2 regions of the Citricoccus sp. genome follow, and region 1 is predicted to be linked to the other one. Evidence: predicted binding sites of a transcription regulator. Region 1 holds the regulator's gene; the other holds the start of a gene.
The links. The regulator LexA, encoded in region 1, represses DNA repair genes until DNA is damaged. The targets are predictions, from matches to a motif close to TCGAACANNTGTTCGA.
Positions count from the first base shown of each region.

Region 2: a site for LexA is predicted at 6,008-6,023, ahead of PLJ28_RS05790 (DUF6504 family protein). Genes of this name have one in related genera too.

Region 1 covers NZ_DAOMPX010000012.1:53,926-61,587, reverse strand. Annotated here, with positions in the region: gene PLJ28_RS06125 (LysM peptidoglycan-binding domain-containing protein) at 94-453, opposite strand; gene lexA (transcriptional repressor LexA) at 688-1,425, shown strand; gene PLJ28_RS06115 (hypothetical protein) at 1,452-2,366, shown strand; gene PLJ28_RS06110 (ATP-dependent DNA helicase) at 2,370-4,460, opposite strand; gene hflX (GTPase HflX) at 4,457-6,019, opposite strand; gene PLJ28_RS06100 (class I SAM-dependent methyltransferase) at 6,375-6,995, shown strand; gene PLJ28_RS06095 (GNAT family N-acetyltransferase) at 7,110-7,634, opposite strand; gene dapF (diaminopimelate epimerase) at 7,631-7,662, opposite strand, start outside.
Region 2 covers NZ_DAOMPX010000011.1:54,358-62,019, forward strand. Annotated here, with positions in the region: gene PLJ28_RS05770 (1,6-dihydroxycyclohexa-2,4-diene-1-carboxylate dehydrogenase) at 1-507, shown strand, start outside; gene PLJ28_RS05775 (AAA family ATPase) at 573-3,413, shown strand; gene PLJ28_RS05780 (MFS transporter) at 3,442-4,866, opposite strand; gene PLJ28_RS05785 (maleylpyruvate isomerase family mycothiol-dependent enzyme) at 5,107-5,805, shown strand; gene PLJ28_RS05790 (DUF6504 family protein) at 6,202-6,531, shown strand; gene PLJ28_RS05795 (DNA polymerase III subunit alpha) at 6,531-7,662, shown strand, end outside.

The DNA.
Region 1 (7,662 bases):
GTCCGTGCATGGCACGCCACGGTCCCCCCTCTGACGCGGCTCGAACCGGGCGACGGGCCGGCCGAGGCCGCGGACGTTCCGGTGGTGCCCGCGTCAGCCCCGGGGGACGAAGAGGACCTGCCCCGGCTGCAGCTCGGAACCGGTCAGGTCATTGAGCTCGCCGATCCGCAGGATGGTCTGATTGCGCGGAGCGTCCGGGGCCACCTGGCCGGCCACGGACCACAGGGTGTCACCGTAGTCCACGGTGACGGACTCGACCGGGGCGACCACGGGGCGCTCCGGCGATGCTGCGGCCGGGGCCACGGCATGGGCGCCCAGGAACACGGCGGCCGCGGCCGCCAGCGCGGCCACGACGAGGATCGGGAGTCCGACGAAGAGGAAACGGCCACGACGGTTCAGGTGGAATCCGGCCGAGCCGGCGGTGCGGGTCACGACCGATGCTGCAGTGCTCATGCTCTTCAACCTCTCCGCCCGGGGCGACCGGGCTGTTCGAACGTGTGTTCTATCCGTTCGCCCTCTTGTCTAGCACGTCTGTTCGAAACACGCCAAACATTATTCGAACATATCTTTGAATCCGCCCTGCCCCTCCGGTAGCCTCTGAGGCACGTGATGGCCCGTCAACTCCCCGCGGGCCGACCATGAGACATCTCAACCGGCACCACGGACACGCTAAGAACGGATCTTCGAATGGCCTCCCGGACTCCCCGACCCGAACCGGACTCCCAGCCCGCCCCTGCCGCCCGGACGCTGACCGCGCGCCAGCGGGTCATCCTGGGGTCGATCCGCTCGGCCATCGCGCAGCACGGGTACCCGCCGTCGATGCGGGAGATCGGTGACGCCGCCGGACTGGCCTCGCTGTCCTCGGTGACCCATCAGCTGGGTCAACTGGAGAAGTGGGGGTACATCCGCAAGGATCCGGGACGGCCCCGCGCCATGGAGGTCCTGCTGGACGAGGACGGACAGCCCGTGTCGACGGCCGCGGCCGGCGCCCCGGACACCGCCGACCGCCCGGCTCCGGTCACGGCCCTGCACACCGGTGCGGTGGAGGGCACCTCCGTCCCGGTCCCGCTCGTCGGTCGCATCGCCGCCGGCGGGCCGATCCTGGCCGACCAGCAGGTCGAGGACGTCATGACGCTCCCCCGCCAGCTCACCGGCGAGGGAGAGCTGTTCATGCTCAAGGTCTCCGGTGACTCGATGGTCGATGCCGCGATCTGCGACGGGGACTGGGTGGTGGTCCGCCAGCAGAACTCGGCCCAGAACGGTGACATCGTGGCGGCCCTGCTGGATGATGAGGCCACCGTCAAGACGTTCCGGCAGCGCGACGGGCACACGTGGCTGCTGCCGCAGAATTCGGCCTATGAGCCGATCCTCGGAGACGAGGCGACGGTCATGGGCAAGGTGGTCACGGTCCTGCGGGCCCTCTGACCGGGACACTGATGCGGAGCGCGGCGATGAACCACCGTCCCTTCCCGAGAGGCGTCCGGGTGGCGGACGCCGAGCGCTTCGTCTACACCCGGGGACGGCTCCTGGAGCGTCGTCGCCTGGACCTGCTGTTGCACGGGGGCGGTCCCGAGGGCGTCCTGGCGGCGCTGGGCGCGTATCGCAACCCCGACGGCGGATTCGGTCACGGCCTGGAGCCCGATGTCCGCTCCCCGGTGAGCGAGCCCCTCGCCACCCTCACCGCCCTCGACCTGCTGGCCGGGTGGGACCTGGCCGACCATCCCTGGTTCCGCAGCGCGCTCGAGTGGGCTGCCTCGGCGTCCGGGCTCGACGGTTCGCTGCCCTTCGTCACCGAGCCCTCCCTGGCCTGGCCGCACGCGCCCTGGGTACAGCTGTGGCCCGGAGGATCACACCTCACCTTCGGCTTCGCGGCCGCCGCCCTCCGGACCGGCTTCGTCGGCGGGTGGGCCGAGGCGGCCACGGAGTGGTGCCGCTCCCAGCTGCGGGAGGGTGGGCTGTCGGCCTACGCCGTCAAGTACGCCCTGCGCTTCCTGGCCGCGGACCGGGGTCCCCGCACCGAGGGTCCTGCCGAGACCGCGGCGATCGAGACATGGCGCTCCCGCCTGGACCGCGACGGTGCGCTGCCGGTGGAAGGCGGGGCCGAGGGCGAACGACTGCACCCCTGGGACCTGGCCGCCGACCCGTGGTCGGCCCCGGTGATCGAGCCGGGGGCCGCGACCCCCGCGCGCCTGCTCTTCACCGACAGGCAGCTCCGGGCAGACGTCGACCGGGTCGTCATGGGCCAGCAGTCCGATGGGGGCTGGCACGTCGACTGGGCCGCGTGGTGCCCGGGCCAGGGCCTGGACTGGCGGGGCATCCGAACGGTCGAGGTGCTGGAGCTGCTCTCGGCCGTCGACCGCTCGTGATCCCTAGGCCGGGTCGCGCAGGCGTTCCAGCACGCCCCGCACCACAGCCGGGTCGGTGGTCGGCCAGAAGTCCGGCAGGGTGGACCGCAAGAACCCTCCGTAGCGTTCGGTGGCCAGCCGGGGGTCCAGCACCGCCACGACGCCACGGTCCGTGGTGGTCCTGATCAGCCGGCCGGCGCCCTGGGCCAGCCTCACGGCGGCGTGGGCGGCCGAGACGGCCATGAACCCGTTGCCGCCGTGACGGCTGACCTCCCGGGTGCGTGCGGTCCCCAGCGGGTCGTCCGGACGGGGGAACGGGATGCGGTCGATCACCACCAGACGGCAGGCCGATCCGGGCACGTCCACGCCCTGCCACAGGCTCATGGTCCCGAACAGGCAGGTGTCCGGTTCGGAGGCGAACTGGCGGACGAGGGCCGAGAGGGTGGCGTCGCCCTGGCAGAGGATCTGGGGCGCCGCCCCCAGCCTGCTGCGCATCTCCGCGGCGGCGTCCTCGGCCGCGCGCCTCGAGGAGAACAGGCACAGTGCCCCTCCCCCGGAGGCGCGCAGCAGGGACTCGAGCTCGTCGTAGGCGTCCGGGGAGGAGGTCCGGCCGGGCCGGGGCAGGTGCCGGGCCACGTAGAGCACGCCCTGGCGCGGGTAGTCGAAGGGGCTGCCCACGTCCACCCCGGTCCATCGCGGAGCGCCCGGCCCGAGCAGGCCGAGCGAGCCCGCCACGGGGTCGAAGGACTCCCCCACCGTCAAGGTCGCGGAGGTCAGTACCGTGGTCGCCTGGCCGAACAACCCCTCCCGGAGCCGGCCGGCCACCGACAACGGGGCGACGCACACCACCGGCGCGGCGGTCTCGTCACCCGGGACCCATCCGGTCCCCGGCTCGAAGCGGCCCGGACGGGAGGCCCACAGCACCTCGGGGTAGTCCGCGTCCGGGACGGCGTCGAGCATCCTCTCGGCCACCTCGAGGACCTCCTGGAGCCGTGAGCGTGCCATCTGCCGGCCACCGTCGGCCGCCTCGGCGGAACCGCCTGCCCCACCGGGCCCCTTGGAGTCGCTGAGCCCCTGCCGCGCCGCGTCCCGGACCGCCCGCAGGGCGTTCTGCTGGACCTCGTCCGGCCCGCGCGGGATGAGTCCCGTGGGAGTGGCGGCGAACGCCGCGTCCAGCCCGACGCCGGCCTGCATCAGGTCCTCGACCGCGATCGCCGTGTGCTTGCGTGCCGCGGAACCGGCCGCCTGGACGATGGCTCCGGACAGTTGTCCGGTCACCGCCCCCGTGACCCGGTCCTGCAGCTCGTGGGCCTCGTCCACGATCACCGCGTCGAACTCCGGCAGGACGGCCAGGCCCTCGAAGGCACTGATGGCCAGCAACGCGTGGTTGGTCACCACCACGTCGGCCTCGGCCGCATCGGCCCGCGCCCGTTCCGAGAAGCACTCCTCGGCCATCGGGCAGCGCTGGGCGCCGATGCAGTCGACCGCCGAGACCGAGACCTGGCGCCAGGCCCGGTCACTCACCCCGGGCTCGAGGTCGTCCCGGTCCCCGGACTCGGTCTCCTCGGCCCAGTCGCGCAGCCGCTTGACCTCCCGGCCCAGCGGGCTGGTCGGTCCCGCGTCACCGGTGACCATCGCCTCACCGTCGTCGGCCAGGCCGAACAGGGCCTGCCCGTCCTCCTCGGGGAAGCCCCCGTCGATCTTGTGCCGGCACAGGTAGTTGGAGCGGCCCTTGACGAGTGCCACGGTCATCTCCCGGGGCAACTCGTCCTGCAGGGCCTCCAGCAACCGCGGGGCGTCCCGGCGCATGATCTGCGCCTGCAGGGCCAGGGTGGCGGTGGCGACCACGACCGGGGCCTCGGCGTCCACCGCGTGCTGCAGTGCCGGCACCAGGTAGGCCAGCGACTTCCCGGTGCCGGTGCCGGCCTGTACGAGCAGGTGGGTCCCGGACTCCAGGGAGCGGGCCACCTCCACGACCATGCGGCGCTGGCCCTCGCGGTGCTGTCCGCCCGTCGCCTCGACGGCCGCGTCCAGCCACTGCAGGGCCTGCCGCTCGGCCTCGGTCCGGGCGAGCACGTCCTGATCCGGAGCGGTGTGCTGTGCCGTGTCCGTCATGCCCCGGCCGGTTCCGGCCGGTCGACGGAGAAACGCCGCAGGTCATCGGCGAGGTCCTCGCGGACCAGCACCCGCAGCCGGGTGCCTCCCGACTCATAGGTCTCGGAGATGATGTCCGCATCCGGGGAGTGCAACCGGGAGACCACGTCCCCGTCCGTGAACGGGATGAGCAGGTCCAGGGCCACGTCCGGACGCGGGATGGCGTCCGCGATGGCCCGCTCGAGCTCGGCGATGCCCTCACCGGTACGTGCGGACACCACCACCGAGCGGGGTTCGCGCTGGCGCAGCCGGGCGATCGCCACCGGGTCCGCGGCGTCGGCCTTGTTCAGCACGATGATCTCGGGGATCCGGCGCGCGTCCACCTCGGCCAGCACGGTGCGGACCGCGGCGATCTGGCCCTCCGGGTCCGGGTGCGAGGCGTCCACGACGTGCAGGATCACGTCCGCGTCCGCGACCTCCTCGAGGGTCGAGCGGAACGCCTCGACCAACTGGGTGGGCAGGGACCGCACGAACCCGACCGTGTCCGAGAGCGTGTAGCCGATCCCGTCCGGGGTGACCGCCTTGCGCACGGTGGGGTCCAGGGTGGCGAACAGGGCGTTCTCCACCAGTACCCCGGCATGGGTCAACCGGTTCAGCAGTGAGGACTTGCCGGCGTTCGTGTATCCGGCGATCGCCACGGACGGCACCCTGTTGCGGCGGCGGTTGGCCCGCTTGGTCTCGCGGGCGGGCTTCATGGCCGCGATCTCCCGGCGCAGCTTGGCCATCCGGGTCCGGATCCGCCGGCGGTCCAGCTCGATCTTCGTCTCACCGGGACCGCGGGAGCCGATGCCCTCGCCGGCGGCCGCCCGGCCACCGGCCTGACGGGACATGGACTCACCCCAGCCGCGCAGTCGCGGCAGCAGGTACTCGAGCTGGGCCAGCTCCACCTGGGCCCGGCCCTCACGGGACTTGGCGTGCTGGGCGAAGATGTCCAGGATCAGGGCGGTGCGGTCGATGACCTTCACCCGGACCACGTCCTCGAGCGCACGCCGCTGGGAGGGCGCCAGCTCCGAGTCCACGACCACGGTGTCCGCGCCGGTCATCGCGACGATGTCCCGCAGTTCCTCGGCCTTGCCCTTACCGAGGAAGGTGGCCGGATCGGGGGTGTGGCGGCGCTGGATGAGGCCGTCGAGCACCTCGGAGCCCGCGGTCTCGGCGAGCGCCGCCAGCTCGCGCAGGGAATTCTCGGCGTCCGCGGCGGTGCCCTCGGACCAGAGCCCGGCCAGCACGACGCGCTCGAGGCGCAACTGCCGGTACTCGACCTCGGACATGTCCTCGAGCTCGGTGGAGAGCCCGGTGACCCGGCGCAGGGCCTGGCGCTCGGCGAGGTCGAACTGCTCACCGTCGGCCTCGGTGTGCCCGTCGTCGCCGTCGGACAGGGCCAGGGCACGGCCCTCGGTGGGCCTGACGCCGTGCTCGACGGAGGCACTGGCCGCATCGGCGGCCAGGATACGTTCGATCACGTCCTGGATCTGGGTCTCGTCCGGCTGGTCGTTCCCGTGCTGGGGGTTCTCGGTCATGGTCTCCTTGGAAGATGCGTGGTATCTAGGGTAGTCGCTCGGACGGACGCCCGAAGGGTCTGGCGTGCCGCTGGGGATGGGGTTGTTCGGGGCCATGGGTGGACCTCCCGGGGAATCGGCCGTCGGCCGCGGCGCTGCGCGGGGCCGAGCGGGTGCACGTCGAACGACGCCGATTCCGCGGCGGGGCGTTCGGGACGGTGCTGGATGGGTGGGTTGCCATCACGGAGCGATCCTCGACCCGTCAGCGCGGGGAGTCATCGGTCCGGAGCCGTGAGCAGTCGCTCACGCCAGCTCAGCGCAGGAAAATCCACATGCCGTCCAGTATATGGCCCCTGTCAAGTAACATCGGGCGGTGATGGACTCCGCACACTACTTCTCCGCCGACCCCGCCACGCCCGAGCGTCGACGCCGGATCACGCTCACCCTGGCCGGCCGGGAGGTCGCGGTGCAGACGGCGAACGGCATCTTCTCGCCGGAGGGCCTGGACAAGGGCACGGCGGCGATGCTCCGCACCGTCCCCGAGCCGCCGCCGTCGGGCCGGTTCCTGGACATCGGCTGCGGCTGGGGACCGCTGGCGCTCACGCTCGGGCTGTCCAGCCCGCAGGCGGAGGTCACCGCCGTGGAGGTCAACGACCGGGCGGCCCATCTGTGCCGGGACAACGCCGCCGCCCTCGGCCTGGACCGCGTCACCGTGTGCCGGCCGGAGGACGTGGCGGAGTCCGCCCGGTTCGACCTGATCTGGTCCAACCCGCCGATCCGCGTGGGCAAGGAGGCCCTGCACGGGATCCTGCTGCAGTGGCTCCCCCGGCTGGCACCCGGAGGCCGGGCCTTCCTCGTGGTCCAGAAGAACCTGGGGGCCGACTCCCTGCTCCCCTGGATCCGGTCCGCCCTGGAGGAACGGCACCCCGGTGAGTTCAGCGTCTCCCGGCACGCCACGGAGAAGGGGTTCCGGATCCTGCTGGTCGAACGCGCCTGAGCCGGCCCGTCCGGCCGGGGCGGGGTGCGGGAACGCGCCGGCCGCGCGGAGGACAGCGGGTCATCCCGGCCGTTGCCCTCGGGCGGTGACCCCCGCCGGTCCACGGATGCGTGCTCAGACCCCGAACGCGGGCGGGTAGGCGATCGGTCCGGAGGGCACCGGTTCGCCGAGCACGAGCGCCATCATCGCCTCGTCCGGCGCCTCGAACGGCGCGCTGATCCCGAGGCCCGACGCCGGCCGGAACCCGAAGCGCGGGTAGTACCCGGCGTGCCCCAGCACGAGGACGAGGCGTTCCCCGGCCTCCCGCGCGGCCGAGAGCACGGCCTCGATCACCGCGGTGCCCGCCCCGCGGCCCTGGTGGTCAGGGAGAACGGAGCAGGGGGCGAGGGCGGCCGCCGGTTCCCCGCCCACGTGGCACCGGGTGATCAGTGCATGTCCCACGGGGCCGGCGTCGGGGTCGCGGGCGTCCGCGACGACCCAGGACAGCCCGGGCAGCCAGGCGCCCGGATCCCTGCGCAGGGCGTCCACGAGGTCGGCCTCGGCCGGCGTCGGGAAGGCGGCCTCCACGACGCGGCGGACGGCCGCCCGGTCCCCTCCTCCGGAGTCCTCGGGCCGCACCGTCCAGCGGACCGGGCTCACAGCACCGTGCCCTCGAAGACCAGCTCGG
Region 2 (7,662 bases), on a different contig from region 1:
GGCGGCACCATCTGGGCCCGGCCCTACGAGGAGTACGACGAGGAGCGGATCGAGCGCGAGATCCGCCGGTCCCTGTTCCCCACGCTGTGGAGCTGCCGCGCCGTGCTGCCCACGATGCTGTCGCAGGGTTCGGGCGTGATCGTCAACGTCTCCTCGGTCGCCACGCGCGGCATGAACCGGGTGCCCTACGCGGCGGCCAAGGGTGGTGTCAACGCGCTCACCCAGTCCCTGGCCATGGAGGTCGCCGGACGGGGGATCCGGGTCGTCGCCACCGCTCCCGGCGGCACGGAGGCGCCGCCGCGGAAGGTGAAGCGGGGGCCCGAGGCGGAGTCCGAGCAGGAGAGGCAGTGGTACCAGGCCATCGTCGACCAGACGGTGGAGTCCTCGTTCATGAAGCGCTACGGGACGCTGGACGAGCAGGCGGCGCCCATCGTGTTCCTCGCCTCCGCCGAGGCCTCGTACCTGACCGGGAGCGTGCTGCCGGTCGCCGGGGGGGACCTGGGCTGAGCGCGGCTGCCGGTGGCGTCCGCCCCGTGACGGGCGCCACCCCCACGTCGGCTAGTCTCGTCCGCATGCAGTACACGGTGCCCGACGGCGAGACAGCACCGGACCGGGTGCTGGTCGGCCGCGCGGGGGTCCTGGCCGAGCTGGACGAGGCCCTGCGCCAGGCACGTCGCGGGACGGTGGGCACCGTGGTGCTCAGCGGCCCCTCCGGATCGGGCCGGACGGCGGTGCTCGAGTCCTTCCTCGAGCACTGCCGTTCTGCCGGTCGCGGCGTCAGGGTCCTGAACGCCGTGGGGGACGCCTGGGAGTCCCAACTGGCCCTGGCCGGGTACTCCCAGCTCATGGACACCGCACCGTTGCGGTCGGCCAAGGGCTACGACGCCACGCCCATGCCACCGGCCATGCCGGTGCCCGAACTGAGCGTCGCCCAGGCGGCGAACTACGCCGCCACCCTGACCACCCACCTGGAGACACTGCAGCTGCGGGGGCCCGTGGTGGTCGCCGTGGACGACGTCCACCATCTCGACGAGGCCAGCGTGCGCATCCTGGTGTTCGTGATGCGGCGGCTGAAGTCCTCGAAGGTGCTCTTCCTGTTCACCCTCGACCCCTCCCGCTCCCACGCCCTGCCCCCCGGCCTGCGCGACCTCCTCGGCCAGTACCGGGTCCGCCAACTGCGCCTGGATCCCCTGGACGCCGAGGATGTCCGCCGGCTCGCCCGGTCCCGCTTCGGCCTGGACCTGGGGGACACGGCGGCGCAGGGCCTCGTCCGGCACACCCGGGGGCTGCCGCGACCGGTCCTGGAACTGCTGCAGGAGATGCCGCCGGAGACCTGGCAGAGCTGGTTCCCGTCGCTGCCGGCGAGTGCCCGGATGCAGTCCCGGGTGCGGGGCCTGATGGCCGATGCCACGCCGGGACTGATCGAGGTCGCCGAGGCCCTGGCCGTGCTGGGCTCCCCGGCCGGGCTCGCCGAGATCCAGGAGGTCAGCGGTCTCAGCGGGCCGGAGGCCGTGATCGAGGCCCTGGACGAGGGCCATCGCACCGGACTGCTGCGGTGGACCGTGGACCACGACGGCTCGGCGGTCTCCTTCGTCGAGCCGGGGGCCGCCGAGGCGATCTACGAACAGGCCCTGCCGAGCAGGCGACTGGCCCGGCACCGGCGCGCGGCCGCCGTCGTGCCCCTGGAGGCCGACCGGCTGGCCCACCGGGTGGCCGCCGCGGCCGGACCGGACGCGGCCCTGGCCGCCGAGCTCGAGGACTTCGCCGCCCGGCAGGGCGAACGGGGCGCGTGGCAGGACGTCTCGTCCGCCCTGTTCTCCGCGGCCCGTCTCACCACGGACCCGCAACGCCACGACGACCGGTTGCTGCGGGCGGTGGACGCCTCGGTCGGCGCCGGGGACATCGCCCGGGCCCAGACCTGGACCTCGGCCGTGGAGGCCATGCCGTCCTCCTCCCTGCGCTCCTCGGTCCTGGGCTACCTCTCGACCGTCTCGGGCCAGAGCCGCAGCGCCCGGCACCATCTCGAGGAGGCGTGGCGGACCAGTGACGCCGACCGGGACCCGGCGGCGGCCGCCCAGGCGGCCCAGCGTTTCGTCCTGCACGGCCTGGCGTCGTGGGACGGGCCGCTGATGACCGAGTGGGGCGAGACGGCGATGTCCCTGACCGAGGCGGGCAGCCCGGCACACATCGAGTCGGAGGCCATCTACGGGCTCGGCCTGTATGCCCGCGGGCGCCTGCAGGAGGCCGAGGCCGCCTACGAGCGGGCCACCGCCCGCGCCGGGGAGAACGCCCAGAAGCAGCGGATCCAGATGGGTGCCGCCTGGCTGGCCCTGCGGGCCGACCAGGTCGAGTCGGCGCTGGTGGGCTTCGAGGCGGCCACCCCCACGGAACATCGCGGCGGTTCGCTGCGCATCTCCCTGTGGGCGGAGGCCTGGCTGGCGCGGACCCAACTGGTGCTGGGGGACTGGGACGCCGCCGCGGCCACGGTGTCCCGGGCCTCGGTCCGGCTGGAATCGGCCCGGATGCCCCTGATCGGGCCCCTGCTGTACTGGACGGCCGCCGAGCTGTGGTCCATGCGGGGGGACTGGGAACGGGCGCGTCACTACGTCTCCAGGGCCGCCGTCCACCCGGGCACCTACCGGGCCATGCTAGTGCCCGCACACCTGGCCAGGGCACGGTTCCACGAGGCCCGGTCCGACTACGAGAGCGCCCTGGAGGCGCTCGAGCCGTTGACGGAGATCGACCCCTGGACGGCCGGTCGCGTCTCCTTCTGGCCGTGGCAGGACACCTATGTCAACGCCCTGGTGATGACGAACCGGCTGGAGCGCGCCGAGGAGTTCCTCACCGCGTTCGAGGGACTGTGCCGGGAACGGGCGATCCCCTCCGACCAGGCCCGGATGTCCTGGTCCCGGGGCCGGCTGCTCGCCGCGCAGGGCGACCCGGACGCCGCACGCGACCACTTCGAGTCCGCGCTGGGGCAGCTGCGGGGACTGCACCGGCCCTACCTGCAGGCCAGGATCAGCTTCGCCTTCGGCCAGAGCATGCGCCGGGCGGGGAAGCGCCGGCTGGCCTCCTCGGTGCTCCAGGTGGCGAAGGACCTCTACGACTCCCTGGGCGCCGTGACCTACGTCGAGCGCTGTGACCGCGAGCTCAAGGCCACCGGGATGGACGTCGGCCCCGTCGACGCCCCCGCGGACCCCGTGCTCGTGGCCGCGGGCCGGGCCGACGTCGACCTCACGGCGCAGGAACAGGCCGTGGTGGAGCTCGTGGCGCACGGGGCCACCAACAAGGAGACGGCGCGCTCGCTGTTCCTGGCGGAGAAGACGGTCCAGTACCACCTGACGCGCATCTACCGGAAGCTCGGCGTCCGGTCCCGCAGCGAGCTGGCGGCCCGCTACCGTCCCGAGGACTGAGGGACGGCGGCGGGCCGCACGGAGGCGTTCAGGCTCGCGACGCCGGGACCGCGCTCGCCGGCTCGCCGGCCTCGGCGCCATGGTGCCCGGTGGCGCCGGCGACGCCGGGGACGTCCGCCGTGGCCGCGGTGTCCGTGGCCCGTTCCAGCCGCGACTGCCGCGGAACGGCCAGGGTGACCAGAGCCCCGAAGAGGGCCACGCCGCCGAAGATGTAGAAGGCGGTGCTGCCGCCCACGCCGGCCGCGGTGAGCCAGCCCCCGATGAGGGGCCCGAGCACGCCACCGATGCGCCCGAAGCCGGCGACCCAGGAGACCCCGGCGGCGCGGGCATTGGTCGTGTAGTAGTTCGAGCTGAACCCGTAGATCAGCACCTGGGTGCCCAGGGTGCCGACCCCGGCCACGGCGATGTAGAGGAACAGGACCGGCGCCGGGAACTGGAAGGTCATCAGCGCCAGGGTGATCCCGGCCAGGACGAAGGTGGTGGCCACGATCCGTTGCGCACCGAGCCGGTCGGCGGCCAGCGAGGCGACGATCCCGCCCAGCACGGCCCCGCTGTTGAGGATCAGCAGGAAGGACAGGGAGTAACCCTTGTCGAAGCCGTAACCCTCCATGATGCGCGGCAGCCACGTGTTCAGGCCGTAGGTGAGCAACAGGCCGGAGAAGGACATGAAGCCCAGCAGGACGGTCGGCAGGAAGAACTGACGGGAGAAGGCCGCTGCGAATCCCCGCTTGGCCGGCGCCGCGCCGGCCTGCTGGACCACGATCTCCTCCAGGAGGGGCACCCCGGTCCGCGCGGAGGCGGCACGGGCCTCCTCGATGCGGCCGCGGGCGTGCAGCCAGCGGGGTGACTCGGGGAGCTTGAACCAGGCCAGCGGCAGCAGGAACAGGATCGGCGTGGCGCCGATCATGAACAGTCCGCGCCAGCCCAGCGGTTCGAGCAGGACGATGCCCAGCAGCGCGGCCAGGACGCCGCCGGCGGGGATCCCGGAGTACACGAGGGCGTTGTAGAAGTTGCGCTTGCCCGCCGGGGCGAACTCGGCGATCGTGGCCCCGGCCGTGGCCAGGATCACCCCGAGCCCCAGTCCGGTGAGCAGGCGCATCACGCCGAACGCCGCCACCGAGGTGGTCAGCGCGGTGATGAACATCCCGATGGAGAACCAGGCGATGCCGCCGAGGATGAGCCGGCGGCGGCCGAAGTGGTCGCCCAGGAATCCGCAGGTGAGGGAGCCGACGAGGACCCCGATCAGGGCGTAGGAGCCCAGGGCGCCGGCCGCGGCGCCGTCCAGCTGGCCGATCTGGCTCGGGTCATCGAGCAGGGTGGACAGCACGGTGCCGTAGATGGTCAGGTCGAAGCCGTCGAAGACGAGGGCGCAGCAGACGATCGCCGCGACCCAGTTGGCCGTGCGTGCCTCCTGGCGCGGATCGTGGGCGACGGGGGTGGGAGGGTGTGACATGGGCTGTCGGTCCTCTCGGATCGGTTCGTGGTGGGCCGGCCGGCTGCCGGTCCCCGGGCTGCGTTCCAGAGTCCCAGAGGAGTGACCTGCATCATATGAGGGGTTTACCCAGTCCTCCGCCGGGGGGTGCGGCACCGGCGGGCCGTTGAGATCCGCAACCTCCTGATGCCGTCCGGACCCGTCTGGATGGACCCGTCCGGACGGTGGAACGCCCCCCGGCGCGTGGATAGGGTGGCCTTCATGATCAATCCAGCGCGCCTGCACTCCGACCTGTCCCGCCTCGGCCGGGAGACCGCCATGTTCGAGGCCACCGCCGCCTCCCTGTCCGAGGAGGAGCTGCGTGCCCCGTCGCTGTGCGAGGGATGGACCAGGGCCCACGTGCTGGCCCACCTCGCCTCCAACGGCCGGGCACTCGTGCGGCTCATCGACTGGGCCACCACCGGTGAGGAGCAGCAGCTCTACCCCTCCCGTGAGGCGCGGGACCGGGAGATCGACGAGCTGGCCGCCCTGCCCCGCGAGGAGCTGCTCCGCCGCCTTCGCGAGTCGTCCGCGTTCTTCGCGGAGCAGTCCGAGCGGCTCAGTGGCGAACTGGCCGTCGAGTCCGTGGACCTGCACGGCAAGGAGATCCCGGTGACCTCGATCGTCGCGCTGCGCATCTCCGAGGTCGTCGTGCACCACCACGACCTGGACACGGCGTGGACCATCGAGGAGGCCGACCCGGACTCCCTGCTCAACGCCGTCGAGGCCGCGGTGCGGACCATGCGCGCGAAGGGCGCCCCCGGCATGACCCTGGTGACCGAGGAGCGCGACGAGTGGGTCGTGGGCGACGGTGCCCTGAGGGTCGAGTCCGACCGCGAGGGCCTGCTGGCCTGGCTGGCCCGTGGTGACGGTGAGAACGTCGAGGCCGACGGCCCGCTTCCGGCGCTGCCGTCCTGGTGACCCCGCCGTCCTGGTGATCCCGCCGCCGCGGTGATCCTGCGGCGGTGGTGAGCCCGTTGTCCTCCTCGTTCCGTCGCCGAGGCCTGCCCCCTAGTCCCGCCGTGCCTGCTCCGCGCCTGTTCCGGGCCTGAGGGGCGCCGCGCGCGCCCGTGACCTGCGCGCTTATCGTGTCCGGCGTCCTCCCTAGCCTGACGTGTGGTGTTCGAACATGCGTTCTAATACCATGGTGGGAGTACGGCCGGACCTTCCCCTCGGACCGCTACCTCCCACCGCCAGGCCGGGTCATCCCCGGTTCCGGTTCGCCGTTCCTTCCCAGACGGCCGGACCGGAGCCACCGTGGACCCCGGCACCGACGGCACTGAGAAGGCACGACGAGAAGGACGGGTATCAGGTCCCATGGGAATCTTCACGCAATCGGTCACGGTCGCCTGCACGACCGCGGGGGTGCCGCTGCACCTGGGGTGGAACGGCCGCGACTACGTACTGGCCGCCGAACCGGTGCGCTGGTACGAACGACGGCGCTGGTGGACCGAGGAACACCGGGCCGAGCGAGGCCGCGGCGCGGGGCTGGTGGACCACGAGGTCTGGCGGGTGCAGGTGCGCCTGGAACGGGCCCGCAACTCACCGCTGCTCACCCTGGACATCTCCCACCACCTGGACTCGGGCCGGTGGCGGCTGGTCCGCATCCATGACGGCGCCGCCGTGCGCCTGAGGGAGAGCGCCTGATGGGCGGTACCCCCGGGTTCCCCCATCTGCACGTAGCCAGCGCCTTCAGCGCCCATTACGGGGTGTCCTGGCCCGGTGAGCTGGCCGCGGCGGCCGCCGCGGACGGCGCCGATCTCCTGGCCTGCACCGACCGGGACGGCCTGTACGGCACCGCCAAGCACGTCGGGGCCTGCCGGGAACACGGCCTGGACCCGGTCATCGGCGTGGACCTGGCGGTGCACCGGGGATCCGACCACACCGGCACGGGGGTGCTGGACAGCGCCGGCCGGGTGGTCGTGCTGGCCCGTGGGGGGACCGGGGGCAGCGGCTACCGTGCCCTGGTCCGGCTGGTCTCGGCGGCCCACGCCCACACCACGGGCGGGTCCGCCGGGGGCACGCCGTACGTGACGATGGACGAGCTGGCCGGCTGGGCCGCCGGCCCCCACCACGGCGCCCCACCGGAACTGTTCGTGCTGCTGGGACCGGGATCCGACGTCGGGCAGCTGATGGCCGCGCGCAGGTACACCGCCGGCCGGGCGCTGCTGCGCCGCTGGAAGGCCGCCCTGCCGGCCGGGTCGCTGCGGGTGGAGGTGGTCTGCCACCTGTCCCCGCCCGGGGAGAAGCTCTCGGCCGCGCACGCCGTGAAGATGCTCCGCGCGGCCCGGGACGCCCGGGTCCCGGCGGTGCTGACCAACGCGGTACGGTACGCCACCCCGGACGGTGCCGCCACCGCCGACGTCCTCGATGCCGCCCGGGCACTGAGCTCCCTGGAGGCCCTGGCCGACCTCCAGCCCAACGGGCAGGGCTGGCTGAAGCCGGCCGGATCCATGCACCAGGTGGCCCGCGAGGTCTGCCGCGCCGCCGGGGCAGAGGGCGCCGGCGCGTTGCTGGAGGCCACCCATGCCCTGGCCGACGCCTGCCGGATGGACCCCGGACCGGACCTGGGCTGGGGGCGGCCCACGGTACCGGAGGCCTCGGTGATCGGGATCGACGGCGACCCGGTCACCGCCCTGCGCCAGCGCACCCTGACCGGGGCCCACGCCCGCTTCCCGCAGCTGTACAGCGGCAGCCGGTTCTCGTCGTCGCGGGCCGGCCGGGACCTGGAGGACCGGCTGGAACACGAACTGGGGATCATCACCCGGCTCGGCTTCG